DNA from 3 places in the Spirillospora sp. NPDC049024 genome. Region 2 is predicted to be linked to each of the others. Evidence: riboswitches for the same ligand, from Rfam matches in the RefSeq annotation. Region 2 holds a riboswitch; each other region holds the start of a gene.
What was found. Region 2 has a riboswitch for cyclic di-AMP ahead of AB0C21_RS42840 (NlpC/P60 family protein). Riboswitches for the same ligand answer to the same signal wherever they lie in the genome.

Region 1 (10,152 bases), on a different contig from region 2:
CGAGCACGAACGGCGCCTCCCTGCGGGGCCAGGGGGTCCTGACCCACCGCTTGGACGACCAGCCGCGCGTGAGGGCCCCCCATCCCGGCAGCCGCGGGTAGTGGTGCGGCTCCAGCGACGCCTTGCAGACCGGTAGGCGGGCCGGCTGGTAGCGGGCCCACAGCGAGCCCGCCAGCCCGGAGGACAGGTTCTCGTCGCAGCCCCAGACGGTGAGGCCGTGCAGCAGCACGACGTCGCCGGGCTCCAGGTCCTCGCCCACCCACCAGGCCGGGTCGTCCGCGGGCGGTGCCTCGCTCTCGGCGCCGCCGATGGGCGCGGGCAGGGAGGTCAGCGGCCGGACCCGCCGCGGCCCCGACTCCCGCAGCACGCGCAGCGCACTGGTGTCCGGGCCGGACCGGGTCAGCGGGATCCACGCGGTGAGCACGTCCGCCGTCCCCTGGATCTGCAGGTACTCCTGGTGCGGCGGGATCCGGAACCCCGGCGGGATCAGGCTGAGGTAGCGGCGGGGATGGTTCAGCAGGCGCCCGCCCACCGTCGCCCGCACCGGCCTGGTCAGCGCCGGGTGGTGCGCCAGCCGGTGCATCGCCTCCAGCCGCTGCAGGTCCTCGTACATGTGCCACCAGCCGGGGCTGCCGTCCCGCCGGTTGGCGTCCGGGACCAGGTCGTCCGGTCTGGTCCCGTCCTTCAAGTGGCCGTGGTCCGCCAGCACTCCGGCGACCAGCCCGCGCAGGCCGGACACCTCCTCGGCGGGTAGCAGCCTTTTGAGGACGACGAAGCCGTCCCTCCTGATCCGCTCCCGGATCATCGCGCCCGCCGCACGCGCGGGCGCCGTCGTTCTCGTGACCTCTGCCATGGCGCTCCTCATGCGCTCGTCGATCCGGGGCCGCGACCCGCGCTCACTCGTAGCGGGAGAACACCACGGCGTCCTGCTTCCAGTGCCGCCGGCCGCGCCAGAACGCCAGGCCGGCGCGCCAGTCATGCGGGACCTCGACGTTGTAGACGACCACGCCGCGGCGACCGAGCTCGGCCACCGCCGCGTCCACCAGCTCGGTGGCCAGACCGCGCCGCCGGTAGGCGGGCAGCACGAACAGGTCCTCGATCCTCCCGGCGCGGTTCTCGAACAGCCCGATCGGCCCGACCCCGCCGGTCACGAAGCCGACCGGCCCGCCGTCCTGTTCGGCCACAAAGCAGAAATGCGGCGACGCGGGCGACAGCATGTCCTCCAGCAGCGCCGACACACCGGTGTGCGGATCGGCGGTGAGCGCCTCGACCTCCTCCACTTCCGGCCTTGCGGGAACCGGCACCCCCGGTCCCCAGCGGTCGTAGGAGATCAGTTCGATGTCCTCACCGCCGAGATGGCCCCAGAGGTTCAGGACCTTGTCGATGTCCTCTTTGTGAAGCAGTCGTACCCGAGACAGAATCGGCCTCCCGTCGTGGGAGCGCCACCGGCCGATGGCGCCGCGAATTCCCGGTTGTTCGTCATTCGGTGTCACGCTCCAGTGCGAGCACGGCGGCCCGGTCGAGCGCCTCGCAGACCCAGCGGGTCATATCGGCGCCGGTATGCTCGGCCGCCTCCGCCCAGCGCCGCTGCCTTTCGGCGTCCACATTCATGCGGGGAATGAACGTGGGATCGTCCGCGGCGTCCGCCGTCCTGTTCCGCCGGACGGCCCGCAGCCGCCTGCGCAGCTCGCTGACCGACCAGCCCTCGCACGCCGCCCGGCCGAGCCATTCGTCCTGCTCATCGTCGGGAAGCGCCACCACCTCGGCATGGTGCTGCATGCTGAGCGCGTCCCGTCGACGGGACATCGGAAAACGGCGGGCTATCCACGCGTAATTGCGCAGGGTCTGGTACGAGAGCCCGGTTCCCTTCATCGCGCGGCGATAGCGCCCGGGATATGCCTCCTGACCGTAGACGAGCCAGTCGCCCAGCCACCACGAGGACGCGTCCGCGATAACGGATATCTCTTTCCCTATACTCACCCAGGAGTCGATCGACAGTTCTTCCGGGAGCAGCAGGCTCGTCCGCTTGGTCATCGCCCGGCGATCCATCGACAGTCGCCTGCCGTGGTCCGAAACAACCCTCATACCCGTCTCTTCCCCCGTTCCCCAGATCGTTTCGGCCGAAGTCGAATTCTTCAATTCAGGGACATCGCCGGCGTACGGTCACCGGTCGCGCGATATGCCGTCCAGCCGCGGGACGGCACGATCGAACCGCATGAAAAGGTCACTTGGACGGTGGGAGCACCTTGATCACGAGCCGATGCTAATGACGAGTGGATCTTGATTTCAAGGGAGTTCGGCGGGTCTCGGAAGAACCAATCGCCACGCACCGTGCGCGACCCATTTCAACGGGTGACAATTCCGAGCGTGCGGCGGGGGCGATGGAAGCGGGACGCGCCCTCGGGACGGGGCGGCTCTACGCCGACGTCGCGGCGACGAGTTCCAGGGAGGCGCGCACGGCGGCGGGCAGTGCCCGCAGCCGGTGGACCGGGAGTTCCAGCAGGGTGACGTCCCTCGCCCAGGGAGCGGCGTCGGCCACGACGGCGCGGGCCTGCCGCTTGGTCAGCCCGGCATGCGCGTCGATGAGCGCGTCTCGCCAGACGTTGGCGACCTTCCCGTGGGCCCGGTCCGTGATCGCGCGCACGACCCGCCCCACCTGGTCGGCTCCGTCGGGCGAGGTGCGCACCGCTTCGACGGACGAACCGCGCCGGGTCAGCCCGTACACGCCCGCCAGCGACGCGGCCTCGTCCGCCAGGTCGCCGGGAGGCTCGGGCAGGAACACCCGCACGTTCTCGGCGCGCGTGGCCAGCAGCACCCGGACCAGTGCCGCCTCCAGCCCGGGGGGAAGCGCCACGGCCGCCCGCCGCACCCGCGCCGCGTACGGTTTGGCCAGCCAGGTCGTCAACCGGACCCGCGGCACCTGCGGGAGCACCTGCTTGGGCCAGTCCCCGACCAGGACGTCCGGCCGCAGGTCGGCGAGGTCGTCCGGCGGCACCTCCACCGCCGTCCGGGCTTCGACCGCCTGGGGGCCCCGGGTGTAGATGGCCGTCGCGAAGCGGTCGGCGCGGGCGTCGGCGGCGGGCAGGGACTTGCCAGTCGGCCGCAGGACGTACATGTCGGCGCGCGAGCCGATCGCCTCCGCGCCGAAGTAGCGGTTGAAGTCCGGGTAGACGGCCTCGTTCACGAGGTTCAGGTCCTGCAACGCCTGCTGGACCTTCAGCGCGAGCATCGGAGTGCGGTCGCTCGCCCCGTAGGCGAGCAGCACCCGGCCTTGCCCCTGGTCCCGCAGCCCCTGCACCGCCCGCGCCACGAACAGCCCGACGCCCTCCGGCGTGTACGGGGGGTCGGTCACCGCCAGATCGGCGTACTCGACGGCCGACGCCGGCAGCCCCAACCGCAGGTCCGCCCACCGGGTGCGCACGTCCGCCCCCAGTTCGGCGGCGCACTCGTCGATGTAGGCGAGGATCCGCTCGTCCACGTCCACGACGGTGGTCTGCACGCCCGGGTGGACCAGCCCGACGGCCAGCGAGGTCAGATCGTGGTCTCCCACGCAGAGCAGGCGCGTTCCCGGCAGCCAGAACCGGGCTCCCAGGAGCAGGGCCCGCCGCACCACCGTCTCCGGCGTCGCCGATACGTGGTCGAGCACGTGCCGTGCCCGCGGCGCCCGCTCGATCAGCCCGGCCATCCGCTCCACCACGGCGGCGTGCTCGGGCAGCAGGTGCCCCACCGGGTCGGCCGGCTCGAACGGACGGTGCCCGGTGCGCAGCCGCTCGGCGATCTCGTCGCGCTGCTCGGGGGTGAGGCGGAACCGGTCGCCGCCGGAATGCTCCAGCGACAGCCCGGCCAGCAACGACTCCACCGAACGCCGCGGCGCGCCCGTCTCCCGGACCAGCTCGCCGAGCGTCCACCACCGCCGGTCCGCCAGCAGGCTCAGCGCGGTGTGGATCCGCCGGGGGTCCATGTCCGCCGCGACCGGTGGCCCGGCCGGCGTTTCGCCATCAACCACCCGCGAATGCTACCGGGGACCGCCCGGTCGCCGGGCGGTCCCCGCGCCGCGCGGCTCGTCCGGGGTGCGGACGAGGTCGCCGCCCAGGCCACCGTCGGGGCCCGCCAGGACGCGACGGGCCACCCGGCACTGGTCGACGGCGTCCCAGGCGTACTCATCACCATGGGTGGCCGCCCGTTCCTCCTGATGGCCTTCACCGTCGAGGACGGCCGAATCACCAAGATCCGGACGCTCTCCGACCCGAAGCGACTGGCCCAGATCGTCCCCTCCTGGGTCGCCTGACACGTCGGCCCGCACGCCTTGAGCGCCCCTTTCGACGGGGGCGCTCAGGGTGGCCGGGCGCTAGTGGGCGGGGGTGTCCTGCTGGGGCGGGGTGCGGATCAGAAGGGTCACCAGGACGGCCACGGTGGCCAGGGCGAGGGCCGAGACGGTCGCCGCGGTGGTGTAGCCGTGGACGAGGGCGCTCACCCGGGAGGCGGCCGGGCCGTGCTCGCGCAGGTAGCCCGCCGTCGCGCCGATCGCGACGGTGTTGACGACGGCGGTTCCGATCGACCCGCCCATCTGGGACGCGGCGTTGACGACGGCGGCGGCGACCCCGGCCTCGCGCGGGGAGACGCCGGCGGTCGCCAGCGAGAAGGCCGGCGGGAACACGGCGCCCATGCCGATCCCGAGCAGGATCTCGACGGGGACGACCGAGGCGGCGTAGCCGCTGCCCGGGTCGAGCCGGGTCAGGACGGCCAGGCCGGCCGCGGCGATGAGCAGGCCGCCGCCGATCAGCAGGCGGGCGGGCACGCGCCGGGTGAGCAGGGCGCCGACCAGGTACCCGCTGACCGAGTTGGCGAAGGCGAGCGGCAGGAACGCCAGGCCGGTCCGCATCGGGGAGAAGTGCGCGACCACCTGCAGGTAGTAGGTGAGCGTCAGGAAGATCCCGAAGGCGCCGACGACCGCGGTGGCCACGGCGAGGTAGGCGCCGGCCCGGCCGCGGTCGGCGAGGATGCGCAGCGGCAGCAGCGGCGCGTCGTGCCTGGCCTGGCGCGCGACGAACAGGGCGAGCGCCAGGGCGCCGGTCGCGAGCGGCGCGGTGGTCTGCCACGCGTCCCAGCCGTGCGGGGCGGCCTGCCCGGCGCCGTACACGACGGCCGCCAGGCCGCCGGTGACGAGGACGGCGGAGATCCAGTCGACGCGCGCCCCGGGGAAGCTCGGCGGGGCCGGAAGGACGATGCGTCCCGCCACGGACGCGGCGACGGCGATCGCCACGTTGACGTAGAGGCACCAGCGCCAGTCGGCGTACTGGGTCAGCGCGCCGCCGAGCAGCAGCCCGACGGCCGCGCCGCTGCTCGCCACGGCGCCGTACACGCCGAACGCCTTCGCGCGCTCCTTCGGTTCGGTGAACGTCACCGCCAGCAGGGAAAGGGCGGTGGGCGCGAGCAGCGCGGCGAACGCCCCCTGCAGGGCGCGCCCGACCACGAGGACGCCGAAGCCGGGCGCGGCGCCGGCGATCATCGAGGCGACCGCGAACCCGGCCAGCCCGGCCAGGAAGCTGCGGCGCCGCCCGACCAGGTCGGCGATCCGTCCGCCGAGCAGGAGCAGCCCGGCGAAGGACAGGGTGTAGGCGGTGATCACCCACTGCCGGTCGGTGTCGCCGAAGCCGAGCGCGTGCTGGGCCGTGGGCAGCGCGATGTTCACGATCGTGGCGTCGAGCGCGATCATCAGCTGCGCGACGGCGATGACGACCAGCGCGGCCCAGCGGCGGTTCGGGACGCCCGCGGACGGGCCGGACGCGGTGCGCGACGTGATGGCGGTCATGGAACCCACCTCCCATTAAGTGAAGGGTTCTCCTCCAGATATTAACTGGAGGTTTCTCCTCCGTCTAGAGGTGGAGCGGGATCGCGTAGGACCCGGAAGGGGAGGGGCTCAGAGCGCGTCGGGATCGCCCACCGGGGCGCTGAGCTGCGAGTTTGATCGAGGGAAGCTTGCCATCCCTTGGTGATTTCTGTAGGTTTGCCGCTCCAAGACGCCATCCAGGCGTTTTGTCCCACTTACGTGGGCGGGGTGCCCTCCCCGCGGAACAAGGCCCCGAGACGGTCCATCGATCGGGCCTCACATCGTCAGCGCCGCTTCTCCCTCAGCGGCACCCGCCGAGTCCGCCGTCGCGCGGAGCCGGGGACCCACCTCGCACCGGGGTGAATCGGCCTGCCCAGGCCGTAGGGCGACTTCCACGCCCGAACCCGTCAGCTAACCCGGTAGGCGGCACTTGGAAGCAAGGAGCCCCCCTTGAAAGGCAAGCACAGCAAGCAGTCGCGCCGTCTGAGGCTCGCCCCCTGGGCCATCGGCACGATGACGGGTCTCGCCACCTTCGGCGTGACGGCGGCCCTGCCGACGACCTTGCAGCACGCGACCATCGAGACGGCCGCCGCCGCCCAGACCGTCCCCCAGCAGCAGACCGCGCAGCTGATGGCCGAGCGGCGGACGCAGGTCGGAGAGCGGAGGCAGGCCCGGGCCGCGGCCCAGTTCCAGAAGGAGTTCAAGGCGCCGGCGAAGGCCGAGGCGGCGAAGACCCGGTCCTCGGCGAAGGTCGAGGCGAAGCCGGTCTCCGCGAAGAAGCAGGCCGTTCCCCAGCAGCAGGCGGCCGATCCCAAGGCGGCCAAGCGGGCCCTGGTCATCAAGCGGGCCAAGAGCTGGCACCCGCACACCGCCCAGCGGGTCCCCTACAGCCAGACCGGGTCGCACAACGGCTACCGCACCGACTGCTCGGGTTACGTCTCCATGGCGCTGGGGCTGCCCAAGCCCGGGCCCAACACCGTCGGCCTGACCTCGTCGCGGTACACCGAGCGCATCAAGATGTCCCAGCTGAAGAAGGGCGACCTCGTCATGGACGCCCTCGGCAGCAACACCACCCGGCACGTCGTCATCTTCGAGAAGTGGGCGAACAAGCAGCACACCTCGTACTGGGCGTACGAGCAGCGCGGGCGGTACGGCACCGACCACCGGACGCTCACCTACGGGCTGTCCTCCGGCGACGAGTACAAGGCGTACCGGCCGACGTCCCTCAAGTAGGCGGCGGCTCAAGAGAAGCGCCCGGCATCGGCGGATCGCCGGTGCCGGGCGGAACCGGCCGGTGACTGGTCAGACCGAGCGGACGGCGCGCATGGACTCCTTCAGGGAGCCGAGGGTCGCGAAGACGGCCGTGGGCTCGTAACCGCAGTGGGCCATGCAGTTGGCGCAGCGGGAGTCGCGGCCCCGCCCGTAGGAGTCCCAGTCGGTCTCGTCCAAGAGTTCCTGGTAGGTCTGGGCGTAGCCGTCCGACATCAGGTAGCAGGGCCGCTGCCAGCCGAAGAGCGAGTAGGACGGGATCGCCCAGGCCGTGCAGGGGAAGTCGGCCTTGCCCTCCAGGAAGTCCAGGAACAGGGGCGAGTGGTTGAAGCGCCACCGCTTGCGGTTGCCGTCCGCGAACGCCTTGCGGAACAGCTCCCGCGTCTCCTGGACGCCGAGGAAGTGGTCCTGGTCGGGAGCCTTGTCGTAGGCGTAGCCGGGCGAGATCATCATCTCGTCGACCTCGAGGTCGTCGTTGAGGTAGTCGAGGACGTCGATGACGGTCTGCGGCGTGTCCGTGTTGAAGATCGTCGTGTTCGTGGTGACGCGGAACCCGCGCCGCTTGCACTCCCTGATGGCCGCCACCGCGTCGTCGAAGACGCCCTCCTTGCAGACGGACTCGTCGTGCCGCTCGCGCAGCCCGTCGATGTGCACCGCCCACGCGAAGTAGGGCGACGGCGTGAACTTGTCGATCTTCCGCGGGATGAGCAGCGCGTTCGTGCACAGGAACACGAACTTCTTGCGCCGGACGAGCTCGTTCACCAGCTCGTCGATCTGCGGGTGCATGAGCGGCTCGCCGCCCGCGATGGAGACCATCGGCGCGCCGCACTCCTCGATGGCGGCGAGGGCCTGCTCGACCGGCATGCGTTTCTTCAGCACGTCGTGCGGGTGCTGGATCTTCCCGCAGCCGGCGCAGGCGAGGTTGCAGGCGAACAGGGGTTCCAGCTCGACGATGAGCGGGAACTTCTCCCGCCCGCGCAGCTTGTTGCGGAGGATGTAGCCCCCGATGCGAAGGCTCTGGCGGAGCGGCATGCTCATGGTGTCCGGACCTCCTTGGGCGGTGCGGGCCCGGTGGACTCCACCGGGTCGTGGGCGGGCCGTGTCATGTCGCGGCCCGCAGGTAGCGGCCGAGCGCGCTCACGGGGAACACCAGCCGGTACAGGTGGTAGTTGATGTAGAAGTCGCCGGGGAAGCCTGTGCCGGTGAACAGGTCCTCGTCCCAGTTCCCGTCCGGGCGCTGGTGGTCGACGAGCCACTGGACGCCCGCCTCCACGGCCGGGGAGCGCTCGCCCGCGGCGAGCAGCGCCAGCAGCGCCCAGGCCGTCTGGGACGGAGTGGACTCGCCCCGCCCGATCCACGCCGGGTCGTCGTAGGAGCGCAGGTCCTCGCCCCAGCCGCCGTCGGCGTTCTGGTGGTCCTCCAGCCAGGCGACGGCGCGCCGGATCGCGGGCTTGCCGGGACGGACCCCCGCCGCGATGAGCGCGGGCACCACGCTGCCCGTCCCGTAGACGTGGTTCGCCCCCCAGCGCCCGAACCACGACCCGTCCTCCTCCTGCGCCCTGAGCAGCCACACGACGGCGCGCCTGACCACGGGCGACTCCGCGAGGCCCTCCCCGGCCAGCGCCTCGACGACGTGGGCGGTGACGTCGGCGGACGGCGGGTCGATGACGGCGCCGAAGTCGCAGAAGGGCAGCTTGGTGCACAGCTCGCGGGTGTTGTCGGCGTCGAACGCGGCGAAGCCGCCGTCCCGCGACGCCATCCCGTCCAGCCAGCGGACGGCCCGCCTGACCGGCTCCTCCGCCTCCGGGAAGGACACCTTGCGCAGCGCCAGGATCGCCTCGGCGGTGTCGTCGGTGTCGGGGTAGACGTCGTTGTCGAACTCGAACGCCCACCCGCCCGGCGGGACGTCCGGCCGCTTCACCGCCCAGTCCCCCGGCCCGCGGACCTCCTCGCCGACGACCCATCCGGCGGCCTTCACCAGGGCGGGGTGGTCGGCGGCCACGCCCGCGTCGGCGAGCGCGTTCATGGCGAGCACCGTGTCCCAGACGGGCGACTGGCACGCCTCCAGGCGGCGCCCCTTGTCGTCGCGGATGATGAACCGTTCGAGCCCGTCCAGCCCCCGTTTGACGACCGGGTGGTCGAGGCCGTAGCCGAGCTCGTGCAGCGCCATGAGCGAGTACACCCACGGCGGCTGGATCCCGCCCCAGCAGCCGTCGGCCTCCTGCCTGGCGATGATCCAGTCGGCGGCCCGGCGCAGCGCCGCCCGGCGCAGCGGGCGCACCGGCCGCCGCTCGTACACGTGCAGGACGCGGTCGAGGGCGTTGAAAGCCGCCCCCCAGCCCTTGGCCTCGTTCGCCGGCATCGCTCCGCACCGCAGTTCCGGCAGGTCGAACGGCAGCGCCCGGACGGGCCGCAGCGACCCGAGGACCGTCAGCGGGACGATCGTCTGCCGCGCCCAGCACGCCCAGTCGTAGACGTTCAGCGGGACGCGGCTCGGCAGGAACATCAGCTCGGGCGGCATGACCGGCAGGTCGTCCCAGGACCACTGGCCGAACAGCGCCAGCCAGATCCGGGTGAACACGCGGCTGCCCTCGACGCCGCCCGCCTCCCGCACGTACTCGGCGGCCTTGCGCATGTGCCCGGCGTCGACCGGGTCCCCGGCGAAGCGCAGCGCGACGTAGGCCTCGATCGTGGTGGACAGGTCGGCCGGGCCGCCGTGGAAGTTCGCCCAGGTGCCGTCCTCGCGCTGCTGGGAGCGGATCCAGCGCGCTGCGTCCTTGGTGTCGGCGTCGGAGCGGATGCCGAGGAACTGGCGGAGCAGCAGGTCCTCGGCGTCCATGGTGACGTTGGTCTCCAGTTCGGCCTTCCACCAGCCCTCGGGCGACTGCAGGCCGAGCAGGTGGTCGCGGGCGGCCTCGACGGCGGCGGCCGCCGCGCCGGTGAGTCCGGACACGTCGGTGGTGGTCATTCGGTCCTTCCCTTCTGGCGCGGCGGGTCAGTGGTCCCGGGAGGTGACGAAGAGCGCGATGTCGCGGAACTCGGCGGCCACGAGC
Region 2 (10,152 bases):
CGGCGTTCCTGCGGCAGGTGTCGTTCCTGCCGTACCTGGTCCCCGGCATCGCGTTCGCCGCCGCGTGCCTGTCGCTGTTCGCGGTGCGGCGCGGTCCCGTGCCCGCCCTCTACGGGACGATCACGCTGCTCGTGTTGGTGATGGTGGTGACGCACCTGCCGTACTCGTCCCGGTCGGGGATCTCGGCCATGATGCAGCTCGGCCGGGAGCCGGAGGAGGCCGCGCAGATCAGCGGCGCGCGCTGGCCGGTCCGGATGGTCCGGATCATCATCCCGATCCAGCGGGGCGCGCTCGTCACGGGCGTCGTCCTGCCCTTCATCTCCGGGCTGAAGGAGCTCAGCATCGTCATCATGCTGACCACGTCCGGGACGCAGCTGCTCACCACCCTGTCCATCGGGCTCGTCGACTACGGCTACACCCAGCTCGCCAACGGCGTCGTGCTCGTCATCGCCCTGCTCTCGTTCACCATGACCTACCTGGCCCAGCGGCTCACCAAGAGCAGCCTGGCCTCGGGCATCGGAGGTTGACCATGCCGGCCATCACCCTCAGCGGAGTGGTCAAGAACTACGTCGGCGGCGGCCGCGCCGCGGTGCGCGACCTCGACCTCGTCATCCCGGACGGGTCCTTCACCTGCCTGCTCGGGCCGTCCGGCTGCGGCAAGACCACCACCCTGCGCATGATCGCCGGGCTGGAGCAGCCGACCCGCGGCGAGATCAGCGTGGGCGACCGGGTCCTGGACTCGGTCGAGCGCGGCGTCTACGTCCCCCCGGAGAAGCGGGACATGGGCCTCGTGTTCCAGAACTACGCGCTCTGGCCGCACCTCACCGTCCGCGGCAACACCGAGTTCGGGCTCCGGATGCGCAAGGTGCCGGCGGAGCGCCGCAAGGCCCGCGCGAAGGAGGCCCTGGAGAAGGTGCGCGTGGCCGACTGCATGGACCGGTACCCGTCCCAGCTGTCGGGCGGCCAGCAGCAGCGCGTCGCGCTGGCGCGGATGCTCGCCGTCGACCCCGACGTCCTGCTCCTGGACGAGCCGCTGTCCAACCTCGACGCGCGGCTGCGGCTGGAGATGCGGACGGAGCTGAAGCGCATCCACGAGGAGACGGGCGCGACGGTCGTGTTCGTCACCCACGACCAGATGGAGGCCATGACGATGGCCACGCACATCGCGGTCATGTCGGAGGGAGAGCTGCAGCAGGTGGCGCCGCCGATGGAGATGTACGAGCGGCCGGCCAACCGGTTCGTCGCCGAGTTCGTGGGCAGCCCGCCGATGAACATCGTGCCTCTCGACGCGGAGCCCGACGGGCTCGCCGGGTCGCTGCTGCGCTACGTGGAGAAGCGCGCCGCCCTGAGCGGGGCCGCGTGCGCGGGCGTCCGGCCCGAGGCGCTGAGGCTGGCGCGGTCGCGGGAGGAGGTGCCCGGCGCGGCCTGGGCGGACGAGGCCGTCGTCGAGACCGTCCTGCCGACCGGGTCGAGCTGGACCGTGCAGCTGCGCGTCATGGACACCGACCTGTTCGCCGTCACCCATGAGGACCCCGAGGCAGCGCCGGGCGACCGGCTCCACTGCTGGACGCGCCCCGAGCGGCTCCACGTGTTCGCCGGAGACGGTTCCCGGATCGGCGCCTGGGACGACGCCGTCGCCCCCGTCCAGAAGGCCGCCTCGTGACCGCGCCCCTGCGCCGGCCGCGGGCGCTGCTGCTGGACTTCGGCGGCGTGCTGGTCGAGACCTCCAAGCGGGACGGATGGCAGGCGGCCCTGGCCAAGGAGGTGCACGCGGCCCTCCTCGGCGCCGGATGCCGCGACCTGGACGCCGCCGCGATCGAGACCGACATCAGGGCGGGCGCGGCCGCGGACAAGTGCTGGAAGGACGCTATGTCCCGCCCGTTCGCGCCGGCGGAGATGACGCACGCCCGCTTCTGGGGCGACTTCGTCGCGGCCGACTGGCCCGTGCCCGCGCGGCAGCTCGTCGTCGCGCACGCCGCCCCGCTGTGCAAGCGGATGGGGGAACTGCGGCAGGACCGCCGCACCCGTCCCGGCATCCCCGAACTGCTCGACGCCGCCGCCGGGTTCGGCATCCCCTGCGCCGTCGTCAGCAACGCGCTGTCCGGCGCCGTGCACCGGGACTACACGGCATCGACGGGGCTGGCGGCCAAGCTGGCCCTGGAGGTCTACAGCGACGAGGCCGGGGTCCGCAAACCCAACCCGGAGATGATCTGGATCGCGACCCGCGCCCTCGGCGTCGAGCCCTCGGACGCGTGGTACGTCGGCGACAACTTCGACCGGGACGTCCTGTGCGGGCACCGCGCCGGCGTCGGCGGGAACGTGCTGATGGTCGCCAAGGGCACCCACGACGTCCCGTACGAGGTCCGATGCCGCCCCGACGCCGTCGTCGACGACGGGCACGGACTGCTCGACCTGCTCAAGGCCACGATCGAAGGAGAAGGATGAGCGCCGATGTCCCCGCCTCGCGGGAGCTCGCCGGGATCGCCGAACTCGCCGCTCGCGCCACCGGGGACCGCCTGCGGACGGCGTTCCGCTCGCGCCCCGAGGTCGATCTGAAGCGCGACTTCCACGACCCGGTCACCGAGCACGACCGGGCGGCGGAGGAGACGATCCGGAAGGTGCTGGCCGAGCACGCCCCCGGCAGCGCGGTCGTCGGCGAGGAGGGCGGCGTGGGCGGCGGGGACGGCGACCTGCGCTGGTTCGTCGACCCGATCGACGGGACGGCCAACTTCGCCGTCGGCCTGCCGTTCTTCTGCGTGTCCATCGGCGCCGCCGTCGGCGACGAGCTGGTGGCGGGCGTGGTGTACGACCCGGTCCGCGAGGACATGTTCACCGCCTCGCTCGACGGCGCCACCTGCAACGGCGAGCCGATCCGCAGCCGCGGCGCGGCCCGCGACAAGACCGCGGTGCTCGTCACCGGCTATCCCAACGCGCGGGAGATGCACCGCCGCGGCGAGGAGTCGCTGCGCCGCTTCGGCCGGATGGTGGACGCGTTCGCCACCGTCCGCCGCCCGGGCAGCGCCGCCCTCACCCTCGCCCACGTCGCCGCCGGATGGGCGGACGTGGCCTACGGCACGTCGGTCAACGCGTGGGACGTCGCGGCGGCCGTGCTGCTGGTCAGGCAGGCCGGCGGCACGTACCTGCCGCTGAACGGGGAGACCGGGGGCCGCGACTGGGAGGCGCCCGGCTACCTGGCCTGCGTCGGCGGCTTCGACCTGGCCGGCTCCGTCATCGCCGAGATCGCCGGGCTGGGTGAGCCGGCATGAGCGCCACCGAGGTGCGGACCGTCGACTGGATCGTCACGGACCTGGACGGCACCCTCGTCGGACGCGATCTGAAGATCGTCGAGCCGAGCCTGGCCGCGCTGCGCCGCTTCATCGCCGCCGGCGGCACCGTCGTCATCGCCACCGGGCGCAGCGAGGAGGCCGCGCTGCCGTACTACCGGACGCTCGGCCTGACGACCCCGGCGATCCTCTACAACGGGGCGCGCGTGGTCGACCTCGCCACCGGCGCCGTCCTGCACCGGCGCTGCCTCGGCGTGGCCGCCTGGGCGAAGCTCACGATGCTGTTCGCCGAACTGCCCGCCGGAGTGTGGCCGGTCGCCTTCAGCAGGGGCCGCGCACACACCACGGGCTCCTCGCCGGCGCTGCTGGAGTACGCCCGCCGCGACGGGATCGAGCTCGCCCGGATCGGCTCGTGGGGCGACCTGCCGTTCGACGACATCGTCAAGGTCATGCTCATCTGCGACCGCCCCGAGTTGATGGACCCGGCCGAGGAGACGGTGTCGGCGGCCGTGTCCGGCGTCACCCTCGTCAGGTCGGAGAGCACCTACCTGGAGGTGCTGCCCACGGGCGCGACCAAGGGCGCGGCGCTGCGCGAGCTGGCCGCGTCCCAGGGCGTGGCCCTGAGCGACATCGCGGCGATCGGCGACAACCCGAACGACCTGGACATGATCCAGGCCGCCGGCCTCGGCGCCGCCGTCGGCGACGGGGCCGAGTCGGTCCGCGCCGCCGCCGACGTGGTCGTCGCCCCCTGCGCCGAGGGCGCCGTCGCCGACCTCGTCGCCCGCGTCCTCCCCTGATCCGGCCGTCTCCGGCTGCTCGGGAGCGGTCCCGGAGCCGGAGGCCGCGTGCTCCTGCAACCTGCTGGAACACGACGGCTTCCGGCTCCTGCCGGACGCCGGGACGGGCCCGCCCGCCCGAGACCCCCGGGCGGCCTCATTCCCTTCGGACCCGGCTCTGCCCCCGCAAGGCCGGGGTTCCGACGGGTGCGGCCGCTGCCGGCCGGCTGGTCAGCCGGCCATGGTGGCCGTGGTGGCGGCGTGGCGCAGGGAGGCCGCGGCCTGGGCGGGCAGCACGCGGTCGGCGATGGCCAGCACGCCCGCCAGGACCGGGGGCGGGGCCGTCCGGGCCATCCCGGCGACCAAACCTTCCCGGGTGGGGCGGTCCAGCGCCGGCAGCAGCAGTTCGAGGGTGGTGGCGGTGATCTCCGGCGGGGTGGCGGCCATGAACGCGGCGCGGGCGGCGCCGATCTCGGCGTCGTCGCAGTGCGCCCAGATCCGCAGCATGATCAGCGTCTCCTCCTCGTGCAGGTGCGGGAGGTAGGCGGCGGTGAAGCGGGCCAGGTCCCGGTAGAGGTCCAGGCCGGCGGCCGCCCCCGGGGCCGCCAGCACGGCCTCGAACCGCCCGGCGAGGTCGTCGAGCAGGTCGTCGAGGTCCCGGTGCTGCTCCTCGGTCGGCTCGGCGGAACCGGGCTCGTGCGGGTCCAGCAGCCGCAGGATGTGCTGGTCCTCGTGCTCGGTGTGGCTGCGCAGCAGCGCCAGCAGCCGCCGCCACCGCTCCCCCAGCGCGGCGACCTCGGCGGCGTCGGCCCAGTCGGTGGCGCCGGCCTGGACGGTGACCGCGAACAGCCCGTTGCGCAGCGCCTTGTGGATGTGGGTGAACAGGTCGTCGCGGCCCTCGGGACGCTCGTCGTCCATGGTGGTCCTTCCTCTCGTGTCCTGTCGCGCACCGGGCCGGAATCAGGCTCGGCGGGCGTCTCGAACGTAGGGCGGAGAGCGTTGACCTGCGTATCCCTGGAATCTGGGGGTGGCGACCCGGGCCTTCGGCCGCGATGCTTGAGGCATGGAACTCCTGGACCGGATCCACCGGCTGGCCGCGCGCGGTGACGATCTGACCCGGGTGCGCGCCGAGGTCGACCGCCTGCTGCGCCGCGCGGTCGGGTACGACATCGCGGCCGTCTCCACGGTCGACCCGGCGACGCTGCTGTGGACGAGCTGCTTCGTGAGCGGGCTCGACCCGCAGGGGTCGGCCGAGCGGGAGCGGGTCCTGTTCGGCCTGGAGTTCGAGGGCGGCGACCCCAACGGCTACGCCGAGCTCGCGGCGGCCGCCTCGCCCGTCGCGAGCCTGCACCGCGCCACCGGCGGGGACCTGTCCCGCGCCCGGCGCTACCGGCTCCTGCTGCGCGGGCTGGACGTCGTCGACGAGGCGCGGGTGGTCCTGCGCTCGCGGGAGGGCTGCTGGGGCTCGCTCACCCTGTACCGGCGAGCGCCCGCGACGCCGTTCACCGACGACGAGCTGACGCTGCTGGCGGCGGTCTCCACGCCGATCGCCGACCTGTTCCGGCTCACGCTGCTGCGCGCCGCGCTCGCCGCCCCGGACGGCCTCGACCATCCGCCCGGCATGCTGCTGGTGACCGCGGCGGGCGAGGTCGAGGTCAGCAGCGCGGACGCGCGGGCCTGGCTGGAGGCCGTCGACGACCGGGGGCGCCTGCCGAGCGCGCTGCGCGCCGTCGCGGCGGCCGCCTCCTCCGGTGACGGGCTGGCCAGGGCGGCCCTGCCGGCCAGGGACGGGCGCTGGGTGGTGCTGCACGGTTCCCCGGCGTCCGGCGGGGAGGGCGCCGCGGACCGCGTGGCGGTCATCATCGAGGGTGCCAGGCCCGCGGTGCTCAGCGAGGTGATCGCGGGCGCCTACGGGCTGACGCCCCGGGAACGGCAGATCACCGGGCTCGCCGCCCAGGGGCGGAGCACCAGGCAGATGGCCGCCGCCCTGGGGATCTCACCGTTCACGGTGCAGGACCACCTCAAGGCGGTGTTCGGCAAGACCGGCGTGCGCAGCCGCGGCGAACTCGTCGCGGCGCTCTACTCCCGGCACTACGCTCCCCGCGCTGCGGCCAGTACGGCCCCGGGCCCCTACGGCTGGTACCTCGACGAGCACGTCGCGGCAGTGTAGGAGGCCCGGGACGGCGCGGCGCGCAAGGCCGCGCCCTGCGTCAGGCGACGCGGACCCCGCCGGCGAAGGGGCGGCCGGCGATCGGGGCGATCTTGACGACGTCGCCGGTCTGCGGCGCGTGGACCATGTTGCCGTTGCCGATGTACATGCCCATGTGGTGCAGGTCGCTGTGGAAGAACACCAGGTCGCCGGGCTTGAGCTGGCTCATGCTCACGTGGGTTCCGGCGTTGTACTGGCTGCCGGTGTAGTGGCCCAGGGTGATGCCGACCTGCGCGTAGGCGTACAGGGTCAGCCCGGAGCAGTCGAAGCCCTTGATGTTGGCGCCCTGCGCGGTGCCGTAGGACGGGCCAGAAGCGTTGCCGCCGCCCCAGGAGTAGGGCACGCCGAGCTGGCTCAGGGCGGCCCGGACGGCCGTCATCGCCTTCGCCGACGCTCCGCCGGAGCCGACGTTGGGGATGGAGCCGGGCCGTGAGCCCGCGGTGTTGTAGGTGCCGAGCTGCTTCTCGACCTTCTTGAGCTTGATCTGCAGTTCGCGGCGCTTCTTCTTCGCCTCGCCGGTGAGCGCGCGCACCTGGGCGGCGCGCTGCTCGGCGGCCTTGCGGGAGCGGTCCGCGCCCTGCATCACCTGGAGCATCTGCGTGATGCGGACGTCGTTCTGCTTGGCGAAGTAGTTGAGGGTCGCCGACTGGTCCAGGACGGCCTGCGGGTCGGAGGACGAGGCGAAGGCGATGGCCGGGTCCACCGGGCCGTTCTTGTAGCTGTCGGCGGCGATCTTCGCCATGCGCTCGCGGGCCTCGTCCAGGGCCTTCTGCCGGCGCAGCGCGCCGGCCCTGGCGGTCTTCGCCGCGTGCTCGGCCTGCTTGAGCCGTTCGCGCAGGCCGTTGTACTGCTCGCTGAGCTTCTCGGCCTCGTCGGCGAGCTTCTCCTGCTGGGCGGTCAGCTGCTTGCGCGTCGGCTTGGGCTCGGCGTGGACGGGCGCAGGCGTGAAAAGCCCGGTGGACAGCACGATGGCGGTCGTCCATGCCGTGCCGGTGACGGCCCGTCGCCGGGCCGTCCTTCGGGTGCTGGCAGCGCGTGGCTGCATGCGGCGTCCTCTCCTGTACCGCCTACCGGGTCAGCTGCCGGGTTCGGGCCGGAGTCGCCCTACCGTCCCGCTGGACGGATTCACCCCTGGAGATCGGGTCCCCGGTTCCCGGGACGGAGCCGTCCGCGGGATTCGGCGTGGTCGCCGGCCGTCCCCGGCGGGGACGTCGGACCGCGACCTCCTACGGAGCGTAGGAGATCATGGGGCGATTCGCCACATCATCCCGCATTTCGCCAGACCTCCGAGCCGCCTCAGCACGTCCGCGCCAGCTCGGCCACCGCCACGGCCCCGGCCAGGAGCGGCACGGCGACCGCCGCCACCACGAACAGGGCCGCCGCGAGGCGGGCGGCGCGGCGCGGCCTCTCCGGAGCGCCGCCCTCCAGCCGCAGCACCCGCTCCAGCAGCGCACCGGCGGCCGGCGCACCCGCCGCCCCGAGCGCTCCCGCGACGGCGGGCCCCGCCGAGAGCCGGCACAGCGCGGCCACCAGCGCCGTCCTGCCGTGAGCGCGGACCGCGGCGTCGTCCGCGGCCATCTCCAGCAGCAGCGGCAGCCGCGCCTTCGCGCGCCGGACGGTCGGCAGCCACGGCAGCATCGCGTGGAGCAGGTCGAGCGCCAGCAGCAGCACGTGGTGCCGCTGGCGCAGGTGCGCCCGCTCGTGCGCCAGGACGGCGTCGAGCTCCTCGGCGCCGAGCGCCTCCAGGGCCCCGGTGCTGACCACGATCGCGCGGTGCCGGGACGGCAGCGAGTACGCCGCGGGCACGGGGTGGTCGAGGACGAGGACGTCCGGGTGGCGGCCGTCCTCGCGGGCGACCAGCCGCAGCATCTCCCGGTGCCGCCGGCGGCGCCGCACGGCCCGGCCGAGCCTCGGCAGGCCGCGGGCGAGCACGGCGCCGCAGGCCGCGGCGAGGACGGCGCTCGCGGCGGCAGCGGCGGCGGTGGCGAGGCGGCCGTGGTGGGGCAGGCAGTCGCGCAGCCAGGACAGGAATCCGTGGCCCGGCCCGGGCGGCGCGAGCAGCGCCGCCGCGGCGGCGCCGGCGGCGGCGATGGACGTCCCGGCGAGGGCCGCCGTCCAGCAGGCGACGGCCGTCCCCGGGCCGACGGCCGAGCGCCTGAGGAGGTCCAGCGCGGGCCCTGCCGCGCATCCCAGCAGGACCACCGAAACGACCAGGCCGGCCACCACGTAGGTCACGGGATCACGCGTCTTCGCCGGCGGTCCGCCGCCGCAGCGCGTCCAGAAGGTGCCGCGCGTCCTCCGGCGGGACGCTCTCGGCGAACCGCGCCAGGATGGCGCCGTGGTCCGCGGACTCGCTCAGCGCGTCCATCATCAGCTCGACCGCGTACTCCTCCCGCGCCCGCGTCGGGCTGTAGCGGAAGGCCGTCCCGTCCTGGGTGCGCCGCAGGAGCCCCTTCTGCGCCAGGCGCTCCGCCACGGTCTGCACGGTGTTGTAGGCCAGCGTCCTCTCCGTGTTCCGGTTCAGCTCGGCCAGCAGCTCGCGGACGCGCAGCGGACCGGGCGCGGCCCAGAGCACGTCCATGATGGAGCGTTCGAGCGATCCTCCAAGTGCGGACATCGGGTCACCTCCGTCCCGCCCACATTCTGCCGGACATCCGCCCCGCGCCGGTTGCGGGTCACGCCCACGGGCGGGGGAAGGCTTCGCCGTCCAGCCGCGCTCCCTTGACGAGGCCCAGGGAGTCGGTCACGGGGTGCGGGTCGCCGCTGAAGACGGTGTCCGCGTCCATGTAGATGACGACGTGCGCGAGCCTGGCCAGATCGGTGGAGTTCGGCAGGGCCATATGGCCGGTGTAGCCGCTGTGGAAGGTGCAGTCCCCCGCTCGGAGCGGGACGGTCACGCGCGGGATCCACCGCAGTTCGGGATCCGCCGCGAACAGGTCGTCCGCGTCATGGAGGTCCTGTGCGCGCAGGCCGCTGCGGTCCTGCGTGCCGGGCAGGAACGTCATGCATCCCCGTTCGGGCGGGACGTCGACCAGCGCGATCCACGCCGAGAGCGGGAGCCGGTCACCGGCGTGCGGCCAGTACGGGCGGTCCTGGTGGAACTCGGTGGCGGTGTTGCTGTGCGGTTCCTTCACCAGCATCTGGTCGTGCCACAGCCGCAGCGGGAATCCGGCCAGCTGCTCGGCGATCCGGCCGAGCCGCCGGTCGAACGTGAGGTCCCGCAGGGTCTCGTCGGGCTGCCACACGTTCACCAGCTGGCTGAAGGTGCCGCCCTTCTCCAGGCTGTCCCCGCGATGGGCGTCGAGGTACGCCTCCGCGGCCGCTCTGAAACGCTCGACCTGCTCCGGCCCGAGCACCCCGCGGACTCGTACGAAACCGTGCTCTCGGTAGCTGCTCACGAGGTCGGCGGGCAGGCGTCCGTCCGGACCGATGTCTGACTTTCTGCTCATGCCGCCAGCCTTCCAACGGCGCGTGACCGCGGCTAGGCCGATCCCGTCCGGTACTCGTAGGATTCCGACATGGCGACAGTGCTGCACGAGCAGGGGCTGTTCGCGGACGGGCCGATCTGGGGAGGCCTGCACCGGCTCTCCTCGAAGGTCGAGGCGCACGCGCACGACTTCATCGAGATCGCCGTCATCGGGCCCGGCCGGGGGACGCACGTGACCGCCCGAGGCGAGCACCGGCTGCGGCATGGCCAGGCCGTCGTGCTCCGGCCGGGCGCGTGGCACGGTTTCGTGGACTGCGCGGACCTCGTCGTCGCCAACTGCTGCCTGTCGGCGCAGGCGCTGCGTTCCGAACTAGGAGGTCTCTACCAGGTCCCGGCCCTGCGGCGCCTGCTCTGGACCGAGCCCGTCGCCCCGGGCTCCAGGGGCGTGGCGGTCAC
Region 3 (10,152 bases), on a different contig from region 2:
CTGGGACCCCAAGTGGGGCCAGGGCAAGCTCGTCCAGGAGATCTTCGAGGAGCTGGTCGAGCACACCCTCGTCCAGCCCACGTTCGTCATGGACTACCCGGTCGAGACGTCCCCGCTGACCCGCCAGCACCGCGAGGAGCCGCTGCTCACCGAGAAGTGGGACCTCATCGGGTTCGGCACGGAGCTCGGCACCGCCTACTCCGAGCTGGTCGACCCCGTCGAGCAGCGCCGCCGCCTCACCGAGCAGTCGCTGCTCGCCGCGGGCGGCGACCCCGAGGCCATGCAGCTGGACGAGGACTTCCTGCGCGCCCTCGAGTACGCGATGCCCCCGACGGGCGGCATGGGCGCCGGCATCGACCGCATGATCATGGCGTTCACCGGCAAGGGGATCCGCGAGACGATCCTGTTCCCGCTGGTCAAGCCCGAATGACGACCGGAAGCTCGCGCAGCCCGCGCAGCACGAGGTTGTCGCGGTAGACGAGGTCGTCGGCGGCGAGGGCCACATCGCGTTCGAACAGCTTGCCGAGCGCGATGCGGCCCTCCAGCCGGGCCAGCGGGGCGCCGAGGCAGAAGTGGACGCCGTGCCCGAACGACAGGTGCTTCGGCGTGTCGCGTCCCTCGGCGTAGCGGAGCAGGTCCAGCCGGTCGGGCTCGTCGAAGACCGCCGGGTCGCGGTTGGCGGCGCCCGTCAGCAGGAGGACGAGCTTCCCGCGCTCGACGAGCGTTCCGTTCAGGTCGACGTCCTCCAGGGCCGACCGTAGGGTCAGCTGCACCGGCGGGTCGAAGCGCAGCAGTTCCTCCACGGCCGCTTGGACGTTCTCGGGCCGCTCCCGGAACAGCCGCAACTGCGCGGGGTCGCGGAGCAGGGCCAGCGCGCCGTTCCCGATGAGGTTCACGGTCGTCTCATGGCCCGCCACGAGCAGCAGGATGCACGTCGCCAGCAATTCCTGTTCCGAAAGGACGTCTCCGCCGTCAGAGACGCTCACAAGGGCGCTCAGGAGGTCGTCGCGCGGCTCGGCCCGGCGTTCGGCGGCCAGTTCCCGGAAGTACTCGGCGAACTCCTCGCGCGCCGCGTCCCGCTGGGCGATCTCGGCCTCCGGGAGCAGGAAGTCGGGGTCCAGCCCGCGCGCGAGGCTGTCGGACCACCCCTTGAAGAGGTCGCGGTCCTCGGCGGGGACGCCGAGCATCTCGCTGATCACGATGACGGGCAGCGGGTAGGCCAGCGTCGCGATCAGGTCGGTCTCGCCGGAGACGGGCGCCAGCAGCGCGTCGACCAGTTCATCGATCCGGGGCCGCAGCCGCTCCACGAGGCGGGGAGTGAACGCCTTGCTGACGAGCCGGCGCAGCCGCGTGTGGTCGGGCGGGTCCATGGTCAGGAACGACCGGTGCCGCCCCTGCGCCTCGCGCCACACGCCGCCGCCCGTGGGGCGGTGCCCGAACCGCGGGTCGCGCAGGACGCGCTCGCACAGCTCGTAGGACGAGGTGACGCGCAACCCGACGTCCGTCCGGTGCAGGCTGCGGCCGTCGGCCCCGAGCGTCCGGTAATGGGCGTACGGGTCGGCCCGGAAAGCCGGATCGCCCGGATCGAAGCCCAGGACCGCGGTCGCCCCGGCCTCCACGGTCTGGCCCGTCCTGTCTTCCATGCCCCCAGCCGACCCGAATCTGAGACGAGATGTCAATAGCGGCCGGACGGGGCCGCTAAGCGCTTTCTCTGATCACCAGCTCGGGCCGCTGGACGACCTGCCGGTGCTGGTGCGACTTGCCCTCGCCGATCTCGGCCATGGCGAGTTCGGCGGCCTCCCAGCCGAGCTCGCGGCGCGGCTGGCGGATGGTGGTGAGCGGCACGGCGGCGCTCGCCGCGAGCTCGATGTCGTCGTAGCCGACCACGGCGATGTCGTCGGGGACGCGGACGCCGAGCCGGGTCAGCTCGTTGATCAGGCCGATCGCCAGCAGGTCGTTGGCGCAGAACACGCCGTCGGGCACCGGCGACATGGCCATGATCTCGTGTGCGGCGGCCTGCCCCTCGGTCGGGCTCAGAGCGTGCTTGACCAGGACGGTCGGCGTGCCGAGACCCGCCTCGACGATCGTGCGGGCGGCTCCGGCGCGGCGTTCCACGCAGGGCTGCGGCTCTGGGACGCCGGTGACGAACGCGATGCGCCGGCGTCCGATGCCGAGCAGATGGGCTGCGGCGGTCTCGCCGCCCGCCACGTGGTCGACCCGGGCGGAGCACACGTCGACGGCGTCCCGGTCGATCACCACCACGCTCATCCCCGCGGCGCGCAGCCGGGAGATGTCGCGGGGGCCGAGCTTGACCGGGATGACCAGGACCCCGGCGGCCTGCTGCTCGGTGAGCAGTTCCAGCGAGCGGCGCTCCTTGGCGGCGGAGTGGTCGCTGGACAGCCACAGCGCGTCGTGTCCGGCCGCGTTGAGCGCGGCCTCGGCGCCCCGCGCGACGTCGGTCGCGTACGGGTTGGTGAGGTCCTCCACTACCACGCCGAACGCCCGGCGCGGCTGGTCGCCGAACTCGCCCGCGGTCCGTTCGGGGCCCGTGCGGAGCCGGCGCGCGGACTCGTTGCGGACGAACCCGAGCTCCTCGATCGCCGCGCGGACACGGTCACGGGTAGCTTCGGCCACGAGATCTGGCCGGTTTAGGACATTCGAAACGGTCCCAACTGAGACGCCCGCGCGCCTCGCGACCTCACGGATGCTGGTCTGTGGCAACTCGCTCCTCGTCCCGCTCCATGGGCGTTTTCCCAGGTAGTGGAGTTTTGCATGGCGTGGCACCGAATGCACGGTCACACATGGTGAACGTACGGGCGCGTAGCGCTCTTGACCGGCGCTTGACGGGCCGGATCCGGCCGCCTAGCGTTCCGAGCCGAAGCGTAGCTTGAAACGATTCACGATCTTCGTTCACTTGCGAGGACCGGTGAGTTCGGCGAGAGGGGCGGGTGCGGATGGCTGGCGATCTCATCCCGTCTCCCTCGGCGGGGCAACGAGTGAATCGTCACCCGGAGTTCCCCCGTACACCCCCGCAATCGGCCATGCGGCCACCTCCGGCCAAGCGCGTGAGACAGCAAAGGAACCCGATGATCTAAGTCCGGAAGGGTCCGGACCCGGCAACCCAACGCGCGTACAGATCGAGGCCAACCCGTGCCTGTGCAGCGGACGGCTGCATCCCCGCGGTCATCACCACGGACGAGGGAGGACGGAGTGGAAACAGCAGCCACACTCGCACGTCGTGGCACCGACGATTTCGGGCTGAGCGAAGAGGAGATCCGACTGCTCGCCCAGATCGCCAGCGGTGTCACCGCCGATGTGGCGGCACGCAAGCTGGAACTGAGCGCTCGGACCTTGCGGCGCCGGCTGCGGACGATCTGCGACCGGCTGGAGGTCAACACCCCTATCGAGGCCGTGGTGTGGGCGGCCCGGAGGCAGCTCATCTAGCCTGCACCCCCGACGCTCGCCAGGGGACGGCGGGCGTCATCCGGAGAATTGGCGGCTCGTTCGAATTCCGTCCGACCCCGCAGCGGCGGCGCCGGCGCCCTGGCAGGTAGGTCCCTGCAGAAGGCGCCGCCGCGGACGGCGTTCGAACCGGGCACGCCCCCTGAGCCGGCCCGAAAGCCGGCAGGACCACCACGTGTGCCCTGCCCGACACGTCCGCCCTCACTGGCACGGTCGGCGCGGCGAAGTCCGCAGCCACGGCGGTATCGATCGTCGTACGCGTTGCCTGCCGGGCCCCGGTCAGGCGACCCGCACTCCGCCGGCGAAGGGGCGTCCGTCCATGGAGGCGATCTTCACGACGTCTCCGGTCTGCGGGGCGTGCAGCATCTTGCCGCCGCCGACGTAGATGCCCATGTGGTGCAGGTCGGAGTAGAAGAACACGAGGTCGCCGGGCTGCAGCTCGCTGCGCGACACGTGCGTTCCCGCGTTCCACTGGCTGCCGGTGTAGTGCGGCAGGTTGATGCCGACCTGCTTGTAGGCCCACATCGTGAGGCCGGAGCAGTCGAAGGTGCTCGGCCCGGCGGCGCCCCACACGTACGGGCGGCCGATCTTGCTCATCGCGTACCGGAGCGCCTGCGCGGCCTTGCCGGTGCCGACGACCGGGAGCTTGGCGAGCTGGGTGGGGTCCTTGTCGACGAGCTTGCCGCGGATCTTCTCGTAGGCGTCGGTGACCTTCGTGCGCTGCGACTCGAGCTGCGACTTCAGATCCTTCACCTGCTTGGCGCGGGACTCGGCGGACTTGCGGGCCCGCTGCGCGGACTGCATGGCCTGCATGAGCCCGAGCACCTGGGTGCTGTCCTGCTTGGCGAAGTAGTGCAGGGTCGCGGCCTGGTCGAGGATGGACTGCGGGTCCTGGGAGGCGACGAAGGAGACCGTGGGGTCGGAGCCGCCCTGCATGTAGCTCGTCGCCGCGAGGGATCCGACCTTCTGGCGGAGCGTCTCTAGCGTCTTCTCCTGCCGCTTGGCGTTCTCCGTGGCCACCTTGGCGGCGCGCTGCGACTGCGCGAGCCTGACCTTCAGCCCGTTGTACTGCTCGGTGAGCTGCTCCAGCTGGTCGGCGAGCTTGAGGGCCTTCGTCCTCAGCTCCTTGGCCGAGGGGTCGGGGTCGGCGTGCGCGACGGCGAGCGTGTGCGGGACGAGCGCGTACGGAGCGGCCGAAACGACGATGAGCGCGCCGACCGCCGTGGCCGCGCGCCCGTAGAAGCGTGAAAGGGAAGCATGCCGCGATCGCTTCACGAATACTCCTCTCCTCAGCCGCCTACCGGGTTAGCTGACGGGTTGGGGCCGGAGCAGCCCGTCCGCGGCCGCGCGCGACCGATCGCTCGCGGCTGCGGATTCACCCCTCACGGTTGGTCGTCAGGGCGATCCCCCGAAACGCTCCGAAAGTGGGTCCCCGGCTCCCAGGACGCTGGTTGCGGCCTTGGGACTCGGCGGTTCGGCCTCCGTCCTGCGGTCGGCCGACGTCAGCGATGGACACTAACGGAACCCGCATGGGATGCCAACCAGAACATGCGAATTCGCAGGTGGCGCGGCGCGGTGGCGGCGCGTTCGGCCGCCTGCGCGGAGGGGTGCCCCTGGCGAGCGGCGGCGTTCGATAATCTCGCCTGTTTGTGGAAGTCGTGATCCGGCGTGCCCGCACCGCCGACGTCCAGGAGATACGCAGGCTCGTCGATCTGTACGCCGGGTCGGGGCGGCGCCTGCTGAAGAAGACGACGGTCAAGCTGTACGAGGACGTCCAGGAGTTCTGGGTCGCCGAGGACATCCAGCACGGGACGCCTGGGCGCGTCGTCGGGTGCGGCGCCCTCCACGTCATGTGGGAGGACCTCGCGGAGGTCCGCTCGGTCGCCGTTGAGAAGGAGTGCGGGGGACGGGGAATCGGGCACCGGATCGTGACCCGCCTCCTGGAGACCGCACGGGAACTCGGCGTGCGGAGGGTGTTCTGCCTTACCTTCGAGGTGGAGTTCTTCGCCCGCCACGGCTTCCAGCAGATCCTGGGGACTCCGGTGGCGCCTGAGGTGTACGAGGAACTTCTCCGCTCCTACGACGAAGGCGTGGCAGAGTTCTTGGACCTCGACCGGGTCAAGCCGAATACGTTGGGCAACACCCGGATGTTGCTTCGCCTGGAGGACTGACTCAAATGAGCGATTCCCCCCACAGCGGGCGGCCTTATCGGCCCCAGCAGGGGCAGGGTTCGTACGGCCCGCCGCCCCAGTACCAAGGTCCTCAGTGGCAGCAGCCGCAGCAGCAGCCGTCGTCCCAGCAGCAGTGGCAGCAGCCCCAGCAGCCTCAGCAGCAGTGGCAGTCGCAGCAGCAGTGGAACCAGCAGCCCGCCTATGACGACCACGGCTCCTACGACCACCACGGCTCCTACGACGACGGCGGCGATCTGGCGCTGGCGCCGATCCACCGCCGGGCGGGCGCCCGGATCATCGACAACGCGCTCGTCGCGGTCTTCGGATTCGCCCTCGTCCTTCCGGTGACGATCGGTGCCTTCGGTCTGGGCAAGCCCGGCAGCAAGACCGAGGACGAGGGGGGTGTGTGGAACTGGCCCATCATCTTCACCCTCTTCTGCGTGCTGTCCGTGCTGCCGTTCATCTACGAGGCCGTCCAGTTGTCCATGTGGGGGCGCACGCTTGGGAAGCGCGTCCTCGGCCTTGGCGTCGTCCAGGCGCGTCCTGCGGGCAGCCCGATCACCACGACGCAGGCGGTCTGGCGGGCGGGGATCACCCACGTCGGTTACCAGCTCGGCGTTTTCTTCTTCCTCGTCTTGGCGGTGATGGTGTGGGACTACGCCGCGTACGGGATGGTGCTGGTCTGGGCGGGCGCGCTCATGGCCTACCTCTGGGCGATCTGGGACCAGCCCCTGCACCAGTCACTGCATGACCGCTTCGCCGGCACGCTCGTCATCGACGAGCGGGTCGGATATGACGATTCCGAGTACTCCGAGTACGCGGGCTAAGGCCACGATGGCGGCACCGCTCGCCGAGCCCGGACAGAGGCTCCTCGCGCGCGTCGTCGACACGCTCGTCGTCGGCATCCCCGTCGTTCTCGTCGTCCGCGAGCTCGTGTCCGGGCACACGGCGGACGTCGTGGCTCCGACAGCCGTGGCCGGATGCATGCTGCTCTACGAGGCGGTCCAGCTCGCCCTCTGGGGCCGGACGCTCGGCAAGCGCGTCGCGGGCATCGAGGTGGTCGCGGCGACCGCTCAGGAGGCCTCTGGAGCGGCGGCACAGGGGGCCGGGGAGGCCGCCGGCGCCGCCGGTCCCGGGGGCGCCTCGGCCATACCCGTTTCCGTGCCCGGATTCGTGCCCGTGACGGCCCCCGAGCCCGAGGAGAGCGCGTCTCCGGGGGAGGCCGAGTCCTCCGGTGCACACGCGCGTCCGGACGTTCTGCGCTGCGTTCTGCGCGCCGCCGTCTATTCGGTGCCGATCGGACTGCGCCCGATTCCCGTTCTCGGTCTGCTCGCGAGCATCTTCTGGATCGTGAACGCGGGGGCCGTGTTCGAGGGCACGAGCCGCCAGGCCGTTCACGACAGGGTCGCCGGGACGCTCGTGGTAAAGCGCCCCCGGCCTGAATCCTCGGCCTTCTGAGGGCATCTCCCGGGTGCCGGGAGGCGCTCGCGGGGTTCCAATACCGCCCGTCCGATACCACGGAGTCGCGTGCGCGCGCCGGCGCGCACGCGACTCCGCTCGCATGCGCCATACATGCTTTGGCCGAGATGCTCGCTGTTTCCGGCGCCCCAGGGGCGGGCGGCATATGCCCGTTCCTTCCGGTTGCGGTCTTGAAACCGGCGGGATGTGTCGCGTCCCGGACGTCGCCTCCGCTTTGAGAGTTCCCTCCGATGCCGTTGCCGTGGCCAGAACGCGACCGCTTGATAGCGGGCCTGGACTTACTCCGGATGGCATGCCCTCGCCCTTGGAACGGACCTTTCGCACGGCATGCCCCGCGCGGTGGAAGCCGGGCCTGAGGCGTGGCTCCGCCGGTCTCCGGGGCCGGGTTGAAGAACTGGGGCAGACGGTGGGATTGTGTCCCGATCTCCTGATTTCGCGGCACCGGTCGGCACCCCGCTTCCGCGGCGCGAGCAGGGCGAGGACCGCGCCCGTCCTGCCGCGGCAACAGATTTCGGGGCCGGGCCCTCGGGCGTTATTCGTCCACGTCCACCGGTACCGGGGGTTGATCAGGCACTGCGGTCACCTGCGCATTACCGCGCGGGCAGGCGGTTAGTGCCCGATACGGGAGGTTAATCGCGGCCGGGGCGGCGCCGTCCGCAAACCCGGCCCAATGCGCGCACCCCTGCGCAGGTCAGCGCGGTACGCAGTGACGCCGGTCACGGTTGAAAACCCGGGCGCGTCGCCGCGGGTTGGGGAATTCATGGCGCCCGGGCCGGGTCCGGGCGTCATCCGAGGTCTGTGCGCACCCGAAACGACGAGGCCGATTACAGCCGGTCACGGGCGGAAGGCGGTTTCCCTCGACTGCCGGTTCATGGTGGACGCCGGAATTGTCATCTGCGAAGTTCTAGGTATATCTTTGGCACTCGATTAGAGTTTGCTCAAGCCGAAAGGTCTGTCCCCATGGCACAGAAGGTTCAGGTGCTTCTCGTCGACGACCTCGACGGTGGCGAGGCGGACGAGACCGTAGCGTTCTCGATCGACGGCGCCTCCTACGAGATCGACCTCAGTGGCGCCAACGCGACGAAGCTGCGGGAATCGCTGCAGCCGTTCGTCGAGAAGTCCCGTAAGGCGGGCACGGTCAACCGCCGCCGCCGGCAGCGCGGCGCTTCCAGCCGCGAACGCAGTGCCGAGATCCGCGCCTGGGCCAAGAACAACGGCATCAAGGTCAATGAGCGCGGCCGCATCCCGGCGCACGTGATCGAGCAGTACGAGGCGGCCAACTGATCCGCCCGGACCACCGGCGGCCCGTCACCGTTCGCGGGGCGGGCCGTTCGCCGTTAGCGGGGCGCTCCGTCGGCAGGGCGGCCGTTCTCCCGGTGAGCCGTTCGCTTGTGGCGTAGCGTCCGCGCGGTTCGCCGAGTCCGCCGTGAGGTACACAGGGCGCGCGGGTGGAAACTCCACCCCCATTCGGCACTCTCGGCCCGCGCCTTGACCGACCTGCGAAAAGTCCCCCGTTCGCTTGGGGCGTAGCGGGAACATGACGCACCGATGCGGTAGTTGGATGAGACTGAACAGCGCATAGCTGGGGAACGTCTCCTGGTGGGAGTGCACCGGGCGGCCTCCTCGGGGCGGGCTAGCATGCGGAAGGACAGTTCCGGACGTTCCGGACTCTGCCCAACCGCTCTGTGAGGAGCGACGAGATGTTCGAGAGGTTCACCGACCGCGCGCGGCGGGTTGTCGTCCTGGCTCAGGAAGAGGCCAGGATGCTCAACCACAACTACATCGGCACCGAGCACATCCTCCTGGGTCTGATCCACGAGGGTGAGGGCGTGGCCGCCAAGGCTCTGGAGAGCCTGGGGATCAGTCTTGAGGCCGTGCGTCAGCAGGTTGAAGAGATCATCGGCCAGGGCCAGCAGGCGCCGTCGGGCCACATCCCGTTCACTCCGCGTGCCAAGAAGGTCCTTGAGCTGTCGCTGCGCGAGGCGTTGCAGCTCGGCCACAACTACATCGGCACCGAGCACATCCTGCTGGGTCTGATCCGTGAGGGCGAGGGCGTCGCGGCCCAGGTGCTGGTGAAGCTCGGCGCCGACCTGAACCGGGTCCGCCAGCAGGTCATCCAGTTGCTGCACGGCTACCAGGGCAAGGAGCCGGCCGCCTCCGGCGGTCCCTCGGAGTCGGCTCCCTCCACGTCCCTCGTGCTCGACCAGTTCGGCCGCAACCTGACGCAGGCGGCGCGCGAGGGCAAGCTCGACCCGGTCATCGGCCGGGACAAGGAGATCGAGCGGGTCATGCAGGTGCTGTCCCGCCGCACCAAGAACAACCCCGTCCTGGTGGGCGAGCCCGGCGTCGGCAAGACCGCCGTCGTCGAGGGCCTCGCGCAGAAGATCGTCAAGGGCGAGGTGCCCGAGACGCTCAAGGACAAGCAGCTGTACACCCTCGACCTGGGCGCGCTGGTCGCCGGCTCCCGGTACCGCGGCGACTTCGAGGAGCGCCTGAAGAAGGTGCTGAAGGAGATCCGCACCCGCGGCGACATCATCCTGTTCATCGACGAGCTGCACACGCTGGTCGGTGCGGGCGCCGCCGAGGGCGCGATCGACGCCGCCTCGATCCTCAAGCCGATGCTGGCGCGCGGTGAGCTGCAGACCATCGGCGCGACGACGTTGGACGAGTACCGCAAGCACCTGGAGAAGGACGCCGCGCTCGAGCGCCGCTTCCAGCCGATCCAGGTCGCCGAGCCGTCGCTGTCGCACACGATCGAGATCCTGAAGGGCCTGCGGGACCGCTACGAGGCGCACCACCGCGTGTCGATCACCGACAGCGCGCTGGTCGCCGCCGCGCAGCTCGCCGACCGCTACATCAGCGACCGGTTCCTGCCCGACAAGGCGATCGACCTGATCGACGAGGCCGGCTCGCGGATGCGCATCCGCCGCATGACCGCGCCGCCGGACCTGCGCGAGTACGACGAGAAGATCGCCGACGTCCGGCGCGACAAGGAGTCCGCGATCGACGCGCAGGACTTCGAGAAGGCCGCGGCGCTGCG

Region 1: another riboswitch for cyclic di-AMP. It lies ahead of AB0C21_RS12445 (NlpC/P60 family protein); the one in region 2 lies ahead of AB0C21_RS42840 (NlpC/P60 family protein).
Region 3: another riboswitch for cyclic di-AMP. It lies ahead of AB0C21_RS05760 (C40 family peptidase); the one in region 2 lies ahead of AB0C21_RS42840 (NlpC/P60 family protein).

Annotation. Positions count from the first base shown of each region.
Region 1 is NZ_JBEZFD010000006.1:6,356-16,507, reverse strand. Features, by position in the region: gene AB0C21_RS12475 (phytanoyl-CoA dioxygenase family protein) at 1-853, opposite strand, end outside; gene AB0C21_RS12470 (GNAT family N-acetyltransferase) at 897-1,304, opposite strand; gene AB0C21_RS12465 (LmbU family transcriptional regulator) at 1,480-2,034, opposite strand; gene AB0C21_RS12460 (bis-aminopropyl spermidine synthase family protein) at 2,417-4,006, opposite strand; gene AB0C21_RS12455 (hypothetical protein) at 4,013-4,288, shown strand; gene AB0C21_RS12450 (MFS transporter) at 4,349-5,812, opposite strand; cyclic di-AMP (ydaO/yuaA leader) riboswitch at 6,133-6,271, shown strand; gene AB0C21_RS12445 (NlpC/P60 family protein) at 6,281-7,063, shown strand; gene hpnH (adenosyl-hopene transferase HpnH) at 7,133-8,137, opposite strand; gene shc (squalene--hopene cyclase) at 8,202-10,067, opposite strand; gene AB0C21_RS12430 (polyprenyl synthetase family protein) at 10,095-10,152, opposite strand, start outside.
Region 2 is NZ_JBEZFD010000048.1:680-10,831, reverse strand. Features, by position in the region: gene AB0C21_RS42875 (ABC transporter permease) at 1-527, shown strand, start outside; gene AB0C21_RS42870 (ABC transporter ATP-binding protein) at 530-1,663, shown strand; gene AB0C21_RS42865 (HAD family hydrolase) at 1,660-2,445, shown strand; gene AB0C21_RS42860 (inositol monophosphatase family protein) at 2,442-3,266, shown strand; gene AB0C21_RS42855 (Cof-type HAD-IIB family hydrolase) at 3,263-4,081, shown strand; gene AB0C21_RS42850 (hemerythrin domain-containing protein) at 4,292-4,978, opposite strand; gene AB0C21_RS42845 (response regulator transcription factor) at 5,124-6,230, shown strand; gene AB0C21_RS42840 (NlpC/P60 family protein) at 6,271-7,314, opposite strand; cyclic di-AMP (ydaO/yuaA leader) riboswitch at 7,318-7,462, opposite strand; gene AB0C21_RS42835 (M56 family metallopeptidase) at 7,566-8,504, opposite strand; gene AB0C21_RS42830 (BlaI/MecI/CopY family transcriptional regulator) at 8,509-8,886, opposite strand; gene AB0C21_RS42825 (phytanoyl-CoA dioxygenase family protein) at 8,945-9,718, opposite strand; gene AB0C21_RS42820 (helix-turn-helix domain-containing protein) at 9,788-10,152, shown strand, end outside.
Region 3 is NZ_JBEZFD010000003.1:33,233-43,384, reverse strand. Features, by position in the region: gene lysX (bifunctional lysylphosphatidylglycerol synthetase/lysine--tRNA ligase LysX) at 1-430, shown strand, start outside; gene AB0C21_RS05775 (cytochrome P450) at 417-1,643, opposite strand; gene AB0C21_RS05770 (LacI family DNA-binding transcriptional regulator) at 1,699-2,721, opposite strand; gene AB0C21_RS05765 (transcriptional regulator) at 3,211-3,444, shown strand; gene AB0C21_RS05760 (C40 family peptidase) at 3,742-4,737, opposite strand; cyclic di-AMP (ydaO/yuaA leader) riboswitch at 4,741-4,931, opposite strand; gene AB0C21_RS05755 (amino-acid N-acetyltransferase) at 5,112-5,633, shown strand; gene AB0C21_RS05750 (RDD family protein) at 5,639-6,460, shown strand; gene AB0C21_RS05745 (RDD family protein) at 6,468-7,091, shown strand; gene AB0C21_RS05740 (histone-like nucleoid-structuring protein Lsr2) at 8,073-8,396, shown strand; gene AB0C21_RS05735 (ATP-dependent Clp protease ATP-binding subunit) at 8,813-10,152, shown strand, end outside.